One region of the Jezberella sp. genome, then DNA from elsewhere that is predicted to be linked to it. Evidence: predicted binding sites of a transcription regulator. Region 1 holds the regulator's gene; the other holds the start of a gene.

Region 1 (8,042 bases):
TGACTCATCAACCCATCATTGATCCCCTGCTCTAACTGGTCGATCGCTCGGGGCTGATCACCGGCTGGTGGATAGGGTTGAAAAAGATGGAACGGGCTGTCGGGATAATCCACAAATCTCGGCCCAACACTGCCTGCCACAATGGGCTTGTAGGTGTCGTCTTTGAGGTCGTTTTCGCCTTGAGCGAGCGGGATGGGTGTATCTTCGGTGGTCATGCTAGACTTATTCCGTGAGCCCCCTGAACAGGGGTTAACCATACATTATGTTCTGACTAGATGAAAGCGTCCACCCCAACCTGCGGACACTCAGCCGGAATGACTGTTTACCTTTGATTCCTTTAAAAGCACCCATTTTTTTTAAAACACTCATGAGCACCCTATTCCAGTCTGTTGAACTCGCCCCCCGTGACCCGATTCTTGGCATGACCGAGCAATACAATGCTGACCAGAATCCAGCAAAAGTAAATCTTGGTGTCGGGGTGTATTACGACGATCAAGGTCGCATCCCTGTCCTCAAGGCGGTTGCCCTAGCTGAGGCACAGCGTGCTCAAGCTGGCGCCGCACGTGGTTATCTCCCAATTGAGGGGATCGCAGGCTACAACCAGGCTGCGCAAAAACTGTTGCTCGGTAAAGACTCGCCGCTGCTAGCGGCCGGGCGAGCGCTGACCTTTCAGGGGCTAGGTGGTACCGGTGCCTTGAAAATTGGGGCCGACTTTATTCAACAATTGGTGCCAGGCGCAAAGGTGGCGATCAGCAATCCAAGCTGGGAGAATCACCGCGCGTTGTTTGAGCGAGCTGGTTTTGAGGTGGTCAATTACCCGTACTACGATGCGACTACTCACGGTGTCGATTTCGCTGCGATGGTGGGCTTTCTCAAAGCGCTGCCACCCCAAAGCGTCGTCGTCCTGCACGCCTGTTGTCATAACCCAACGGGCGCTGATTTGACCATCGAACAATGGCGCGAGGTAGCCCAAATCGTCAAATCGGGTGATCTGATTCCTTTTCTGGATATTGCCTATCAGGGCTTCGGTGATGGGGTCGATGCGGATGCAGCCGCAGTCAGACTTTTCGCCGACATGGACATCACGATGTTCATCAGTTCATCTTTTTCTAAATCGTTTTCCTTTTATGGCGAGCGCGTTGGCGCCTTAACGATCATCACAGGTAGCAAAGATGAATCGAGCCGCGTGCTGAGTCAAGTCAAGCGCGTGATCCGGTCTAATTACTCAAATCCGCCGACTCACGGTGGCACAATCGTCGCATCCGTCTTGAACTCGCCTGAGCTCGCGGCCATGTGGGATCAAGAGTTAGGCGAAATGCGTGACCGCATCCGCTTAATGCGTCAACAATTTGTTCAGAAACTCAAAGCGCACGGTGTCAAACAAGACTTTGATTTTGTACTCAAACAACGCGGTATGTTTTCTTATTCGGGGCTCACAGCCGCTCAAGTGGAACGCATCCGCGCAGAACACGGTATCTACGCATTAAGTAGCGGTCGAATTTGTGTCGCTGCCCTTAACAGCCGCAATATCGATAGAGTCATTGCAGCGATCGCTTCCGTCGTTTAAGCGACATAACGTCCACGAACCGGCCTCCTCTGATGGTCGGTTCGGTCTCTGGGTATTGACTTGCCTTTCTGCCCGATCAAGGTCACAATACAGCCTGTATATAAACACAGCACCGTATGAGGCAAGCATGGCAACCCTACTGACCGAGCGTCAACAGCAAATTCTGGATCTCATCCGGCAAGCCGTCGCCCATACTGGCTTCCCTCCTACGCGGGCAGAAATTGCCCAAACGCTAGGCTTCAAGTCGGCCAATGCCGCAGAAGACCACCTCAGGGCCCTTGCAAAAAAAGGGGTCATTGAATTAACGGCGGGTGCTTCGCGAGGTATCAAGCTGACCGACGCCGCGCGAATGTACGAGAATCTTCAAGAATTTGATTCCGCAGATGACCCAGTCAAATACAGGCATGACGTGTCTGCCCCTCAGGGTCTGGGGCAACTGATCTTGCCCGTGGTTGGCCGAGTTGCTGCGGGTCATCCAGTTCTGGCCATTGAAAATATTGAACGCGAAATCAATGTGGATCCCGCGCTGTTCACTCAAACACCCGATTACTTACTGATGGTAAAAGGGCTGAGCATGCGTGACGCAGGCATCTTGGATGGGGATTTATTGGCAGTCAAGAAGGCGACCGACGCGAGAAACGGTCAAATCGTGGTGGCGAGAATAGACGATGAAGTCACCGTCAAACGCTATCACAAGAAGGGTTCGATTATCCAACTGTTGCCAGAAAATCCAGATTTCGACCCGATTATCATCGCATCAGACCAAGATTTTTCAATTGAAGGCATTGCGGCTGGATTGATCCGAACCTCACCCCTGCAATAGACAACAAGTTACAGATCGCGCCAGCTATCCAAGTGGCGACGATCGCGCTTGGTCGGTCTACCGTCGATGGTGTTTGATGGTTCTCGATAGAAACGGTGATTTTCTGCTGCTTGCTGTCGCTTGAGGGCACTCTCTGGTGTTTCTTCAAAAAGCAAACGCGCCAGAGCGGCGCTGCGCCTTATATCAGTAATACCGCGAACAATCAGTTCAGTCCTATCCTGTTCTCTGACAATCAGCAGTCTGTCGCCGACTTTGACCCCTCGAGCCGGTTTCGCCCGATCGCCGTTGACATGCACTCGACCGGCCTCAATCGATGCAGTGGCTAGGGATCGCGATTTGAAAAACCGCGCTGCCCAAAGCCACTTATCAACTCGAACTGAATCCGAAAACTCAATCACTCGTTCACACCAGCCAACAAGACTAGTGTTTCAACACGGGATCTTCGCCTTCTGCCGTGTCCGGTTTAGCGGTGACAATCGCTTCCTCATGAACGGGCGCCTCATCTGGTATCGGTTGAGGCGCACGCTCTAAGGCAACGGCTAAGACTTTGTCGATCCAACGCACGGGCACAATGTCGAGGTGATTTTTAACGCTGTCAGGGATTTCAGCAAGGTCTTTGACGTTTTCCTCGGGAATCAGCACGGTTTTAATGCCGCCACGATGCGCCGCAAGCAACTTCTCCTTCAGACCACCAATGGCCAAAACTTCACCGCGCAACGTGATTTCACCCGTCATCGCAACATCAGCCCGAACTGGAATATGCGTCAAAGCTGACACGATCGCTGTCGTGATCGCAATGCCAGCAGATGGGCCATCCTTAGGTGTCGCGCCTTCCGGGAAATGTACGTGGATATCACGCTTCTCGAACAAGCTGTCAGCAATCCCAAGCCTTCTTGAACGAGCGCGAACCACTGATCTGGCCGCCTCGACAGATTCTTTCATGACATCGCCAATTGAGCCCGTACGCTGTATCACCCCTTTGCCGGGCATATCTACGACTTCGATCGTGAGAAGATCGCCGCCCACCTCAGTCCACGCCAAGCCAGTCACTTGTCCGATCTGATTGTCTTTCTCAGCCATACCAAAGGTGAACTTTCGCACACCCAGGTAATCGTTCAAGTTGTCAGCATTCACCAACACCTGAGGTAATGGCTCTTTACTTTTTGCAAGCCGATGAGCCTCGGCATCTGCCAGTAATTTTTTAACCACTTTACGGCAGATCTTGCCGACTTCACGCTCTAAAGAACGCACACCAGCCTCTCGGGTGTAGTAGCGCACAATATCACGAATGGCCGATTCATCGACCACCAATTCATCGGGCTTGACGCCATTGTTCTTCATGACCTTAGGCAACAGGTGATCTGTTGCAATATGAATTTTTTCGTCTTCGGTATAACCCGACAAACGAATGACTTCCATACGGTCGAGCAACGCTGCCGGGATGTTCAGGGTGTTACTCGTCGCAACAAACATGACATCCGACAAATCAAAATCCACCTCTACATAGTGGTCTTGAAACGTGTGGTTTTGCTCAGGATCGAGTACCTCAAGCAAGGCCGAGGCTGGATCACCCCGAAAATCCATGCCAAGCTTGTCGATTTCATCGAGCAAAAACAGTGGATTACGGACTGCAACTTTGGTCATATTTTGAAGGATTTTGCCCGGCATTGACCCAATGTAGGTGCGTCGATGACCGCGGATTTCAGCTTCGTCCCGCACACCACCCAAGGCCATCCGTACAAACTTACGGTTGGTTGCTTTGGCAATTGACTGACCCAAAGAGGTTTTACCCACGCCTGGTGGTCCGACGAGGCACAAAATCGGGGCTTTCACCTTGTCAACGCGCTGTTGTACCGCGAGGTACTCAAGGATGCGCTCTTTCACTTTGTCTAAGCCGTAGTGATCATTATCCAAGACCGACTCAGCATTCGGGATAGAGTTATTAACCTTGCTCTTTTTACGCCAAGGCAGGTTGATCACCGTATCAATGTAGTTACGAACGACCGTTGCTTCGGCAGACATCGGCGACATCAACTTCAGCTTCTTTAGCTCGCTATCGACTTTCTTGCGAGCATCTTTAGGCAATTGAGCCGCTTGAATCTTTTTCTCAAGCTCTTCAATGTCAGCCCCTTCTTCACCCTCGCCGAGCTCTTTCTGAATGGCTTTCACTTGCTCGTTGAGGTAGTAATCGCGCTGGCTTTTTTCCATTTGCTTTTTGACGCGGCCGCGGATGCGCTTTTCGACTTGCAGGATATCAATCTCTGTCTCAAGTTGTGAAAGCAAAGCCTCAAGACGCTCAGAGGTACTCACAATTTCGAGCATCTTCTGCTTTTGCTCGAGTTTCAACGGCAAATGAGCCGCGATGGTATCTGCCAAGCGACCAGCATCATCAATGCCACCCAGAGAGGTCAGAATCTCAGGGGGAATTTTCTTGTTTAGTTTGACGTATTGCTCGAATTGCGCAACGATCGCCCTGCGCAACGCTTCGACTTCAGAGCCGGCAGACACATCGGGAGCAATCGGCAAAACTTCTGCGGTAAAGTGCGTCTCTGAATCCTGGATTGCTGCCACACGGGCCCGTTGCGATCCCTCGACAAGCACTTTGACGGTGCCGTCAGGCAGCTTGAGCATCTGTAAAATAATGGCGACACAACCAATTTCATAGACGTCATCGGGGGTTGGATCATCTTTGCCTGCTGATTTTTGCGCGGCCAACATGATGCTTTTACCCGCCTCCATGGCAGCCTCAAGCGCTCTGATTGAACGCGGACGCCCCACAAACAAGGGGATCACCATATGAGGGAACACCACCACGTCGCGCAGGGGAAGCAAAGGTAAATTAATTAACTCGGAAGGAAGGGTCTGATTTCCAGACATAAGTAAATCCTAATCAGTTCTCGGCAAATCCGAACAGGGCAAAGCAGCCGTCGCGATACCCGTAATATCACTACAGTTCTGTTATGTAGACGATAGCCTAAATTTCAAGGTTTTTTTCAAACAGTCGAAAAAAAAGCCTTCAAAACGAATGAAGGCTTTTTAAAAATGGCGCAGTCTATGATCACGCTGCAGCATCTTGAATGTTGCGGCGACTCGTCTCGGCCGGTGTCGCGTCTGTCTCTTCACCGTAGACTAAAAGAGGTTTGCTCTTACCGTCAATACATGTGTCCTCAACAACCACCCGTTTGACATTACCTTGGGTAGGTAATTCATACATGGTATCGAGCAAAGCGGCTTCGAGAATAGAGCGTAAGCCACGAGCACCCGTTTTGCGCTTAATCGCTTTGAGTGCGATTGCCTTTAAGGCGGCAGGACGAATCTCGAGCTCAGCCCCCTCCATGGCAAACAGTTTTTGAAACTGCTTAACGACTGCATTCTTGGGCTCGGTCAAAATCTGAACCAATGCATCTTCGTCTAGCTCTTGAAGCGTTGCAACCACAGGGAGACGGCCAACCAACTCGGGAATAATGCCAAATTTGACCAAATCCTCGGGCTCAACCTCTAAGAAGGTATCACCAGTCGATTTTTCGGATTTTGCGTCCACCGATGCACTGAAACCAATGCCTGAGCGTTCGGTACGATTGCGAATGACTTTTTCAAGACCATCAAACGCACCACCAACGATAAACAGGATATTGGTCGTGTCAACTTGGACGAAGTCTTGATTGGGATGCTTGCGTCCCCCTTGCGGAGGAACAGAGGCAACTGTCCCTTCAATCAGTTTGAGCAGTGCTTGCTGCACCCCTTCACCGGATACGTCTCGGGTGATAGATGGGTTATCTGATTTGCGTGAAATCTTGTCAATCTCATCGATGTAAACAATCGCTTGCTGCGCCTTATCCACTTCATAATTGCAGTTCTGCAGCAATTTTTGAATGATATTTTCGACATCTTCGCCGACGTAGCCCGCTTCTGTCAGCGTGGTCGCATCGGCCATCACGAAGGGGACATTCAATTGGCGCGCGAGCGTCTGCGCTAGCAGTGTCTTGCCAGAACCCGTGGGCCCGATCAGCAAAATATTGCTCTTTGACAACTCGACATCGTCACCTTTGATGTCACCATGCCGTAAACGCTTGTAATGATTGTAGACAGCGACAGCAAGCACCCGTTTTGGCGCCTCTTGACCAATCACATACTGATCGAGAAAGGACTTGATCACTGCTGGTGTTGGCAAATCTGACTTAATCGACGCACGGGCACTGGCCTGAGCTTCTTCGCGAATAATTTCGTTACATAAATCAATACATTCGTCGCAGACGAAAACAGACGGTCCAGCGATCAGCTTTTTGACTTCCTGTTGCGTCTTGTTACAAAACGAACAGTGCAAAACTTTTGCAGGGGCTGAACCTTTCTTCTCTGTCATATCAATCCATCACCGCTATTTTTTTTAAAATCACTGATTAACAACAACCGAAAACAACCAAAGCGCTTATTTAGCTTCTGCCGCCGTCTCAGCTCGTGAAAACAAGACCTTATCGATCAAACCATAGGATACCGCGTCTTCTGCAGACATAAAGTTGTCTCTCTCAGTATCCTGCGAGATGCGCTCAACGGACTGCCCTGTCTTTTCAGCAAGAATTTTGTCAAGACGAGCACGCAGATCGAGGATCTCTCTGGCTTGAATCTGAATATCGGTCGATTGCCCTTGCGCGCCACCCGATGGCTGATGAATCATGATGCGCGAATTTGGCAGAGAAAACCGTTTGTCTTTTGCGCCTGCCGCCAGCAAAAAAGCGCCCATGCTTGCAGCCAACCCTGTACACAGGGTAGATACGTCTGGTTTGACGAAATTCATGGTGTCGAAAATGGCCATCCCTGCGTACACTGACCCACCGGGTGAGTTGATATACAGCGCGATATCCTTGTCTGGATTTTCGGATTCAAGGAACAACAGCTGCGCAACCACTAAATTTGCCGACTGATCATTGACGGGGCCCACCATAAATATCACGCGCTCTTTGAGCAAGCGAGAATAAATATCGTAAGACCGCTCGCCTCTGCCTGACTGTTCAATCACCATCGGTATGTAACCGAGACCCGTCGGTGTGACGGATGAACCGCCATGCATTGAGGCGTAAAAATCAGTGAAGCGTTGCATTTAACGGTTTCCCATGATGTCTTCGAATGGCACTTCTTGGTCGGTTACCTTGGCTTTGCCCAAGACAAACTGAACAACGTTATCTTCGAGCACAATGCCTTCGACTTCAGCACGGCGTGCACGATCAGTCAAATAATAGCTGACGACTTGAGCCGGCTGCTCGTAGCTGGCGGCAAACTCTTCGATGCGCGCACGAACTTGCTCTGGTTTAGCCTGTAATTGCTCTTTAGCAATCAGTTCAGACACCAATAAACCAAGCTTCACGCGGCGTTCGGCCTCTTCGACAAACTCCTCAGCAGGAATCGGCATTTTGTCTGCATCTGGAAAGCCACGCTCTTTTAACGACTCACGGGCTGCTGCGATGCGATCTTGCACTTCGCTATCCACCAAGGCCTTGGGAACCTGAAAACTCGCCGCCTTGGCCAAGGCATCCATCACATTGGTTTTGGTTCGCGCTGCGGTGCGAGCTTTGCTTTCGCGATCGATGTTGCCACGAATGTCTGCCGATAATTTTTCGATATCACCGTCGGGCTCACCCAGCGTCTTGGCAAACTCTG
Region 2 (8,042 bases), on a different contig from region 1:
CCATGAACGCGATATTTTGCTTTTCAAAGGCAATCCCTAAGACCACGGCGACAAGGCCAAGACAAAGGGTAGTGATGCGCGAGACTCGCAATTCTGAGGCGCTGTCAGCCTTGCCGCCCTTGAATACGGTTGCGTACAGATCATGAGAGACGGCAGAGGCGCCTGAGAGGGTTAAGCCCGCCACCACGGCCAAGATGGTTGCAAAGGCGACCGCAGAAATAAAGCCGAAGAACACGTTGCCGCCGACCGCTTCAGCGACCAGGACTGCCGCCATGTTTGCCGTACCCGCACCACCTTTGATGACCCCCTTAGCAACATCTGCCATTGCTGGGTTGGTCAACACCAACGTGATTGCGCCAAAGCCAATAATGAAGATGAGGACGTAAAAGTAGCCAATCCAGGTCGTTGCCCACAATACCGATTTGCGAGCCTCTTTAGCCGAAGGGACGGTAAAGAAGCGCATCAAAATATGTGGCAAACCTGCAGTACCAAACATCAGCGCCATGCCAAACGAGATGGCCGACACCGGATCACTGATAAAGCCGCCAGGACGCATGACCGATCCACCAATAATGGCGGCTTCTGCGGCAGATTTACCGTTGTTAATCGCGATGGTGGTTTTGACTTTGACCGCATCTGCGAACAATGCCTCAAGGCTGAAACCGTAATGTTTGAGCACCATGAAGGCCATGAAGGTCACGCCGCTCAGCAACATGACGGCTTTGATGATCTGCACCCAGGTGGTGGCAGTCATGCCCCCGAAAAGCACATAAACCATCATCAGCGCGCCAACAATGATCACTGCAATGTAGTAGTCCAGACCAAACAGCAGCTTGATCAGTTGCCCTGCACCCACCATCTGAGCAATCAAATAAAATGCAACAGTCACCAAGGTGCCAGATGCCGCAAAGGTGCGGATCGGGCCATTCTTAAAGCGGTACCCGGCGACGTCGGCAAACGTGAATTTACCTAAATTACGCAACCGCTCTGCCATTAAGAATGTCAGCACTGGCCAGCCGACCAGAAAACCGATTGAATAGATGATGCCGTCATAGCCGACACCCATCACCATCGCAGAAATACCTAAAAATGATGCCGCCGACATATAGTCGCCTGCAATCGCCAGGCCGTTCTGAAAGCCCGTGATGCCACCGCCTGCTGTATAGAAATCAGAGGCAGACTTGGTTCTTGCAGCCGCCCATTTGGTGATCCACAGTGTCAAGGCGACAAACGACGCGAACAGGATGATGGCAACCCAGTTAGTGGCTTGCTTTTCAGCCTGGCCAACATCAACGGCAGCGACACTCAGATTGGCAGCGGCCACAAAAGGCGAGATCGCAAGTAATTTGTGAACGAATTTCATTATTTTGCCTCTTCTAGGATTTCTGCGGTCAACCCGTCAAACTCTTTGTTGGCGTGATTCACGTAATAGAGCGTGATGAGCACGGTAAAAACAATCAATCCTAGGCCAATGGGCACGCCGATGGTGGTGACCCCCGTGCCTATTGGTGTGGACAAAAAGGCTTTATTCCACGCAATCAGGCAAATGAAACCGTAATAAGCAAGGAGCATGGCGATGGATAAGCTCCAGCCAAGGGTATTACGTCTTCTTTTGAGTTCTAAGTACTTCGGATTTGCTTGAATTTTGGCAACCGTTGGGTCGATCATGGCAATTTCCTATGCGGTCTGTTTAAGTTCTACGTGAGCACCCACTGAGGTGCTGTCATCTAGTTGCCACAATAATCCGATGCGTCACCATTGAATGCACCCTAAAAGACAGTTTCTAGGGTAAATCCTATTGGTATCAGCCCTAGTTTGGTGCTTTGGATGCTTTAATCTGAAGCCAATGAGCGGGTTTTGGTGCATGGTTCGCCCTGGTTGAGCGAGAGCACAAAATAACAACAATCTTGAAAAAAGACGTTCACGAGGCAACGAAGTCGAAGATGTGCGAGGATTTTTTCGCTATACTGTTGTTATGTACAGTATTATTTGGATGTCATAATTTCCGCATTGCGAAAGACCTCGATGTCTGCGCACCGATCAAAGTTTAAGGATATATAAATGGACGATAAAACCCTCAAGGCTGGCTCATCCGAGAAAGGCAAGGCGTTAGCAGCGGCACTCTCGCAGATTGAAAAGCAGTTCGGTAAGGGTTCGGTCATGCGGTACGGCGACAATGAGGTTGAGCACGATATTCAAGTCGTCTCAACGGGCTCCTTGGGGTTGGATGTTGCACTGGGCGTTGGCGGTTTGCCCAGGGGTCGCGTCATTGAAATCTATGGCCCTGAATCTTCTGGCAAAACGACGCTGACCTTGCAAGTGATTGCCGAAATGCAAAAAGTGGGGGGCACTTGCGCTTTTATCGACGCAGAACATGCCCTTGATGTCCAGTATGCGTCAAAATTAGGCGTCAACCTGACGGATTTGCTTATCTCGCAACCTGACACCGGTGAACAAGCCCTAGAAATTACCGATGCCCTCGTTCGCTCGGGTTCCGTTGATCTGATTGTGATTGATTCTGTTGCGGCTTTGGTCCCAAAGGCCGAAATTGAAGGTGAGATGGGTGACTCTTTGCCCGGCTTGCAGGCCCGATTGATGAGTCAGGCGCTGCGTAAGTTGACGGCCAGCATCAAACGAACTAACTGTATGGTTATCTTCATTAATCAGATCCGCATGAAAATCGGGGTGATGTTCGGCAGTCCTGAAACCACCACGGGTGGCAATGCGTTGAAGTTTTATGCCTCCGTCCGCCTTGATATTCGACGTATTGGTTCGATCAAGAAGGGTGATGAGGTTGTTGGTAACGAAACTCGCGTCAAGGTCGTCAAAAACAAGATAGCACCACCGTTTAAACAAGCAGAGTTCGACATCATGTATGGGTCTGGCATTTCACGCGAAGGCGAGATCATTGATCTGGGTGTGGTCGCAGGCGTCGTTGACAAAGCGGGTGCTTGGTTCAGTTATAGTGGCGAGCGAATTGGCCAAGGTAAAGATAATGTGCGTGAGTATTTGCGTGAAAGGCCTGCGATGGCGATTGACATCGAAAATAAAGTTCGAGAAAAGCTAGGGGTGTCGCTGCGCGTGGGTGGCGTACCCCCTGTCGCAGCCCCTGCCAAAACGTCCAAGGCCAGTAAAGCGGTCGTTGCAGAAGACCCTGCTTTGGATGATGCCGTCTAATTATCAATGCCATGTCAGACGACGATTTTGTACCAGGATCGGCAGTAAAAAAGCGGCCTGGGCTTTCCCTCAAAGCCCGGGCCGTCTCATTGTTGTCAAGACGTGAGCACAGTCGAGCCGAGTTAGCGGCTAAGTTGCAGCCCCATTGCGACAACCCAGAGCAATTAGAGACCCTTTTGAATGAGCTGGTGGCGGGCGGATGGCAATCAGACAGCCGGTATGTTCATGGTTTAGTTCATCGTAAGGCAGGTTTGCACGGCAACCTGCGGATCGTTCAAGCCTTGAAGGCTCAGGGGATTTCCGAGCAGCAGATCGCGCAAGTGAAGGATCAACTTAAAGGCACGGAGAGAGAAAGGGCTTATCAAGTCTGGCTCAAACGGTTTGGTCGAGCAGGATCACCCAAAGATGCCAATGAATATGCCAAACAAGGGCGTTTTCTGGCGGCCCGAGGTTTCTCGAATGAGGTTATTCACAAGATCTTGAAGTCTGGGTTGAGAGAAGACGATATTGATTAGGCATGCGCTATACTCAAGTTCTTGTTGCATTGCGGTATATTTATACGGTTCAATGCGATTTCTCTACCAAAATCCTTGCCCATGCCTCTACCCCAGCCCGCCGTTGCCCGAAAGCCGATGCATAATCGATCGATTCAGGTGCACTCTTTTGAGAGAGAAGACGGCCTGTGGGATATCGAAGCCGAATTGATTGACACGAAATCTTACGATTTCACTCAAAATGATGGCGGCATCAGACCGGCCGGCTTTGCGTTTCACCACATGCATGTGCGCATTACCATTGATCACACTTTCGAGATCGTGCAGGCTCAAGCAGTCTACGACTCGGCGCCTTTTGATGGTCGTTGCACAGAAATTGCTCCGGTATATCAAGAGCTTATTGGTATGAATTTGCTTAAGAGTTTTCGACAACAAGTCAAAGACCGCTTTGGTACGACCAGTGGTTGCACTCACATCAGTGAACTGACATCTGTTTTGCCAACAGTCGCCATACAGACGATGTCTGGTCGTCGGCGTTCAGATCCCAACAAGTCAACGAAAAAGCCGTTTATGCTTGGCGGTTGCCACGCGTGGCGCCTAGATGGTCCCGTGACAAAAGAGTTCTATCCAGAATGGTATCGAGCACCTGAGTCTGACGTGTGCGAGCTGATTGAGACTAAAAACACAGGTGATTAGTGCTCAATTTTTTCGTGCTCAATTAAACTTTTACCCATTATTAAAACTGACAGGATTCCCATGAAGATCCATGAGTATCAAGGCAAGGAATTGCTAAGAAAGTTCGGTGTCACCGTCCCCCGTGGCATCCCCGTATTCAGCGTCGAAGAGGCCGTGAAAGCTGCCGAGCAGTTGGGCGGCCCAGTGTGGGTCGTCAAGGCTCAAATTCACGCGGGCGGTCGCGGCAAAGGCGGTGGTGTCAAGCTGGCTCGTTCAATTGACGAGGTTCGTCAACTGTCGTCTGAGATTTTGGGCATGCAACTGGTCACGCATCAGACTGGCCCTGCTGGGCAAAAAGTCCGTCGTCTGTTGATTGAAGAAGGCGCTGATATTAAGAAAGAGTATTACGTTGGTATTGTGACCGACCGTGGTACACAGCGCGTTTGCGTCATGGCATCCAGCGAAGGTGGGATGGATGTCGAAGAGGTTGCTGAGCATCATCCAGAGAAAATACTGAAAGTGTTCGTGGATCCCGGCACAGGTTTGACCGATGATGAGGCCATGACGTTGGCGCGCGGTATCGGTGTGCCTGAGGCCTCCGTCAAAAAGGCAGCAACTGAGTTTCAAAAGCTTTATCAAACCTATTGGGATACTGACGCATCCTTGGCCGAAATCAATCCGCTGATTCTGACGGGCAGTGGCGATATTATCGCTTTGGACGCAAAGTTCAACTTTGATACGAATGCTTTGTTCCGCCATCCTGAGATTGTTGCTTACCGCGACGTGGATGAAGAAGATCCAGCCGAAGTTCAAGCCAGTAAGCATGATCTGGCCTACATTCAGTTGGATGGCAACATTGGTTGTCTGGTCAACGGCGCCGGTCTGGCGATGGCAACGATGGACACGATCAAGTTGTTTGGTGGCGAGCCCGCTAACTTTTTGGATGTGGGTGGTAGCGCGACGGAAGAGCGTGTCACTGAGGCATTCAAGATTATGCTGGCCAATAAAGGGACCAAGGCGATTCTGGTCAATATCTTCGGTGGCATCATGCGGTGCGATGTCATTGCACAAGGCGTGATCACTGCATGTAAAGCAGTCAACTTGAACGTGCCACTCGTCGTACGGATGAAGGGGACGAACGAAGAGTTGGGCAAGCAATTGCTCGCAGACTCGGGTCTGCCCATTATCAGCGCTAACACCATGGCCGAAGCGGCTACTCGTGTTGTCGCGGCTGCCAAATAATTCGCCAAGGATGCTGAAATGTCGATTCTGATTAACAAAGATACGAAAGTTGTTACACAAGGCATTACGGGTAAAACGGGTCAGTTTCATACCCGCACCAGTCGTGCATATGCCAATGGTCAAAATTGCTTCGTCGCGGGTGTCAACCCCAAAAAAGCAGGTGAAGATTTTGAAGGTATACCGATTTTTGCTTCCGTGAAAGACGCAAAAAATGAAACGGGCGCCAATGTCTCTGTCATTTACGTGCCACCCGCTGGCGCGGCTGCGGCCATCTGGGAAGCGGTCGAAGCAGAGCTTGATTTGGTGATTTGCATCACTGAAGGTATCCCTGTTCGCGACATGCTCGAGATCAAATACCGCATGCAAGCGTCAGGTAGCAAGACGCTGCTCTTGGGGCCAAACTGCCCAGGTCTGATCACGCCAGATGAAATCAAGATTGGCATCATGCCTGGTCACATTCATCGTAAAGGCCGCGTTGGTATTGTCAGCCGCTCTGGCACGCTCACCTATGAGGCTGTCGCTCAAGTCACCGAGCTCGGCTTGGGGCAATCGAGCGCGGTGGGTATTGGTGGTGACCCAATCAATGGTCTGAAGCACATCGATGTCCTCAAGATGTTCAACGAAGATCCAGATACAGATGCTGTTATCATGATCGGTGAGATCGGTGGTCCTGATGAAGTCAATGCCGCATTGTGGGCCAAAGATAATATGAAGAAGCCACTGGTTGGCTTCATTGCCGGGGTGACGGCACCTGCCGGCAAACGGATGGGTCACGCCGGTGCTTTGATTTCAGGCGGCGCAGATACGGCCGATGCTAAGCTCGAGATCATGGAGGCCTGCGGGATCCGTACGACGAAGAATCCTTCAGAGATGGGTGCGTTGCTGAAATCGGTCTTGTAATTTGCCGATAAGAGATTGATCAATATTTGATGAGTCGACGACGCCTGCCTGATCAAAAAGGGTGGGCGTTTTTCTTTAAAAGTTGATGCGATGACAATAGAACAACCGGTTAAAACACCGGCTCGTAAGGGTAGAACACTTCTGCAACGCTTATCTTTATTGGCGTTGATTGGTATCGTTCTCACTGTTCTTGCACAATATCTCAGATAATCGTGTCTGAATGCTGTTTTTTGTCAGTCATTCGAGGAGACTTCAATGTCTGAGCAGTTGGTGATCGCCACGCGTGCGAGTCGACTAGCGCTGTGGCAGGCTGAATACGTGCAGGGTAAATTGCAGTTGCTTTATCCTCAAATGACTGTCGAGTTGCTGAAGTTGTCGACGCGGGGTGACGAAATTCTCGATCGAAGCTTATCCAAAGTGGGTGGCAAAGGGCTTTTTGTCAAAGAGCTTGAGACCGCGTTACTTGATGGGCGTGCTGATCTGGCGGTCCATTCTCTCAAAGATGTACCTGTAGATTTACAGGCATCTTTTTCCTTGTCGACAATTTTGGCGAGGGCTGACTGCCGCGACGCGTTTGTGTCTAATCGTTATGATGCTTTGTCGGCGCTACCTGCTGGGGCTGTTGTTGGGACATCCAGTCTGCGACGTGAAGCGCAGTTGCGGGCGCGTTTCCCGCTGCTGCACATTGAACCGTTGCGCGGTAATTTGGATACTCGGTTAGCCAAGCTGGATAACAACCAATACGATGCAATTATTTTGGCGGCGGCGGGCTTGGATCGGCTCCAGTTATCGCATCGAATCCGCAGCTATATTGAAGTCGAGCAATCATTGCCCGCCGCAGGGCAAGGTGCCTTGGGTCTTGAGATTCTCGCCTCTAGCGACAAGTTGAGACGCTTGCTGCAGCCCCTCGTGTGTGAGACAACGACAGCGTGCGCCATCGCTGAACGAACAGTTTCGAAAATGCTCGGTGGCTCTTGCCAGGTGCCATTAGCTGCCTACGCGCAGATTGAAAGTGGAGAGTTAAATTTGCAGGCCTTGGTTGCCATGCCCACTGGCCTTTGTATCTATCGGGCACAGGCCAAAGGGCATCCCCATGATGCGGTCGAGTTGGGTAAAAAGGTCGCTAACGAGCTGATTGCCCAGGGCGCAGACAAAATCCTTGCTGCGCTCAGCGAACCGGTTCTCTAGCGCCTTGACGTTGCATGGATTGACAGCACTCATGCACCAACACATCCAAGAACGTCCATCTCACATTGCAATCCTCACCCGACCTGAAGGACGCAATGCTGACGTGAGCGGCGAGCTATCTATGGCGGGATGGACGGTTCTAGAATGTCCGCTGCTTGCGGTTCAGTTTGACGGTGTCGACGACGGGCGCGCGATCCCTTCCCCAGAAGACTTTGATCTGGTGATCTTCACCAGTCGTGCGGCGGTTACTGGGTATGCCAAACAACTCAGCCCGGCATATTCCTGGCCGGATGGTTGCATGATTGCAACAGTCGGGTCGACCACGGCAAACTTCGTGCGAGAGCAGTTTGGCGCAAGCTTGAACGT

What was found. The regulator LexA, encoded in region 1, represses DNA repair genes until DNA is damaged. The targets are predictions, from matches to a motif close to ACTGTATNNNNATACAGT.
Region 2: the regulator LexA is predicted to act here: its motif matches at 1,967-1,984, upstream of recA (recombinase RecA).

The regions. Positions count from the first base shown of each region.
Region 1 covers NZ_CBAZRM010000012.1:90,145-98,186, reverse strand. Annotated here, with positions in the region: gene uvrB (excinuclease ABC subunit UvrB) at 1-215, opposite strand, end outside; gene AC1W8Y_RS10915 (amino acid aminotransferase) at 368-1,567, shown strand; gene lexA (transcriptional repressor LexA) at 1,695-2,390, shown strand; gene AC1W8Y_RS10905 (RNA-binding S4 domain-containing protein) at 2,399-2,788, opposite strand; gene lon (endopeptidase La) at 2,811-5,267, opposite strand; gene clpX (ATP-dependent Clp protease ATP-binding subunit ClpX) at 5,449-6,750, opposite strand; gene clpP (ATP-dependent Clp endopeptidase proteolytic subunit ClpP) at 6,817-7,485, opposite strand; gene tig (trigger factor) at 7,486-8,042, opposite strand, start outside.
Region 2 covers NZ_CBAZRM010000004.1:101,999-110,040, forward strand. Annotated here, with positions in the region: gene AC1W8Y_RS04215 (cation acetate symporter) at 1-1,363, opposite strand, end outside; gene AC1W8Y_RS04220 (DUF485 domain-containing protein) at 1,363-1,668, opposite strand; gene recA (recombinase RecA) at 2,062-3,177, shown strand; gene recX (recombination regulator RecX) at 3,189-3,692, shown strand; gene AC1W8Y_RS04235 (DUF2889 domain-containing protein) at 3,774-4,367, shown strand; gene sucC (ADP-forming succinate--CoA ligase subunit beta) at 4,428-5,588, shown strand; gene sucD (succinate--CoA ligase subunit alpha) at 5,607-6,488, shown strand; gene hemC (hydroxymethylbilane synthase) at 6,744-7,676, shown strand; gene AC1W8Y_RS04255 (uroporphyrinogen-III synthase) at 7,708-8,042, shown strand, end outside.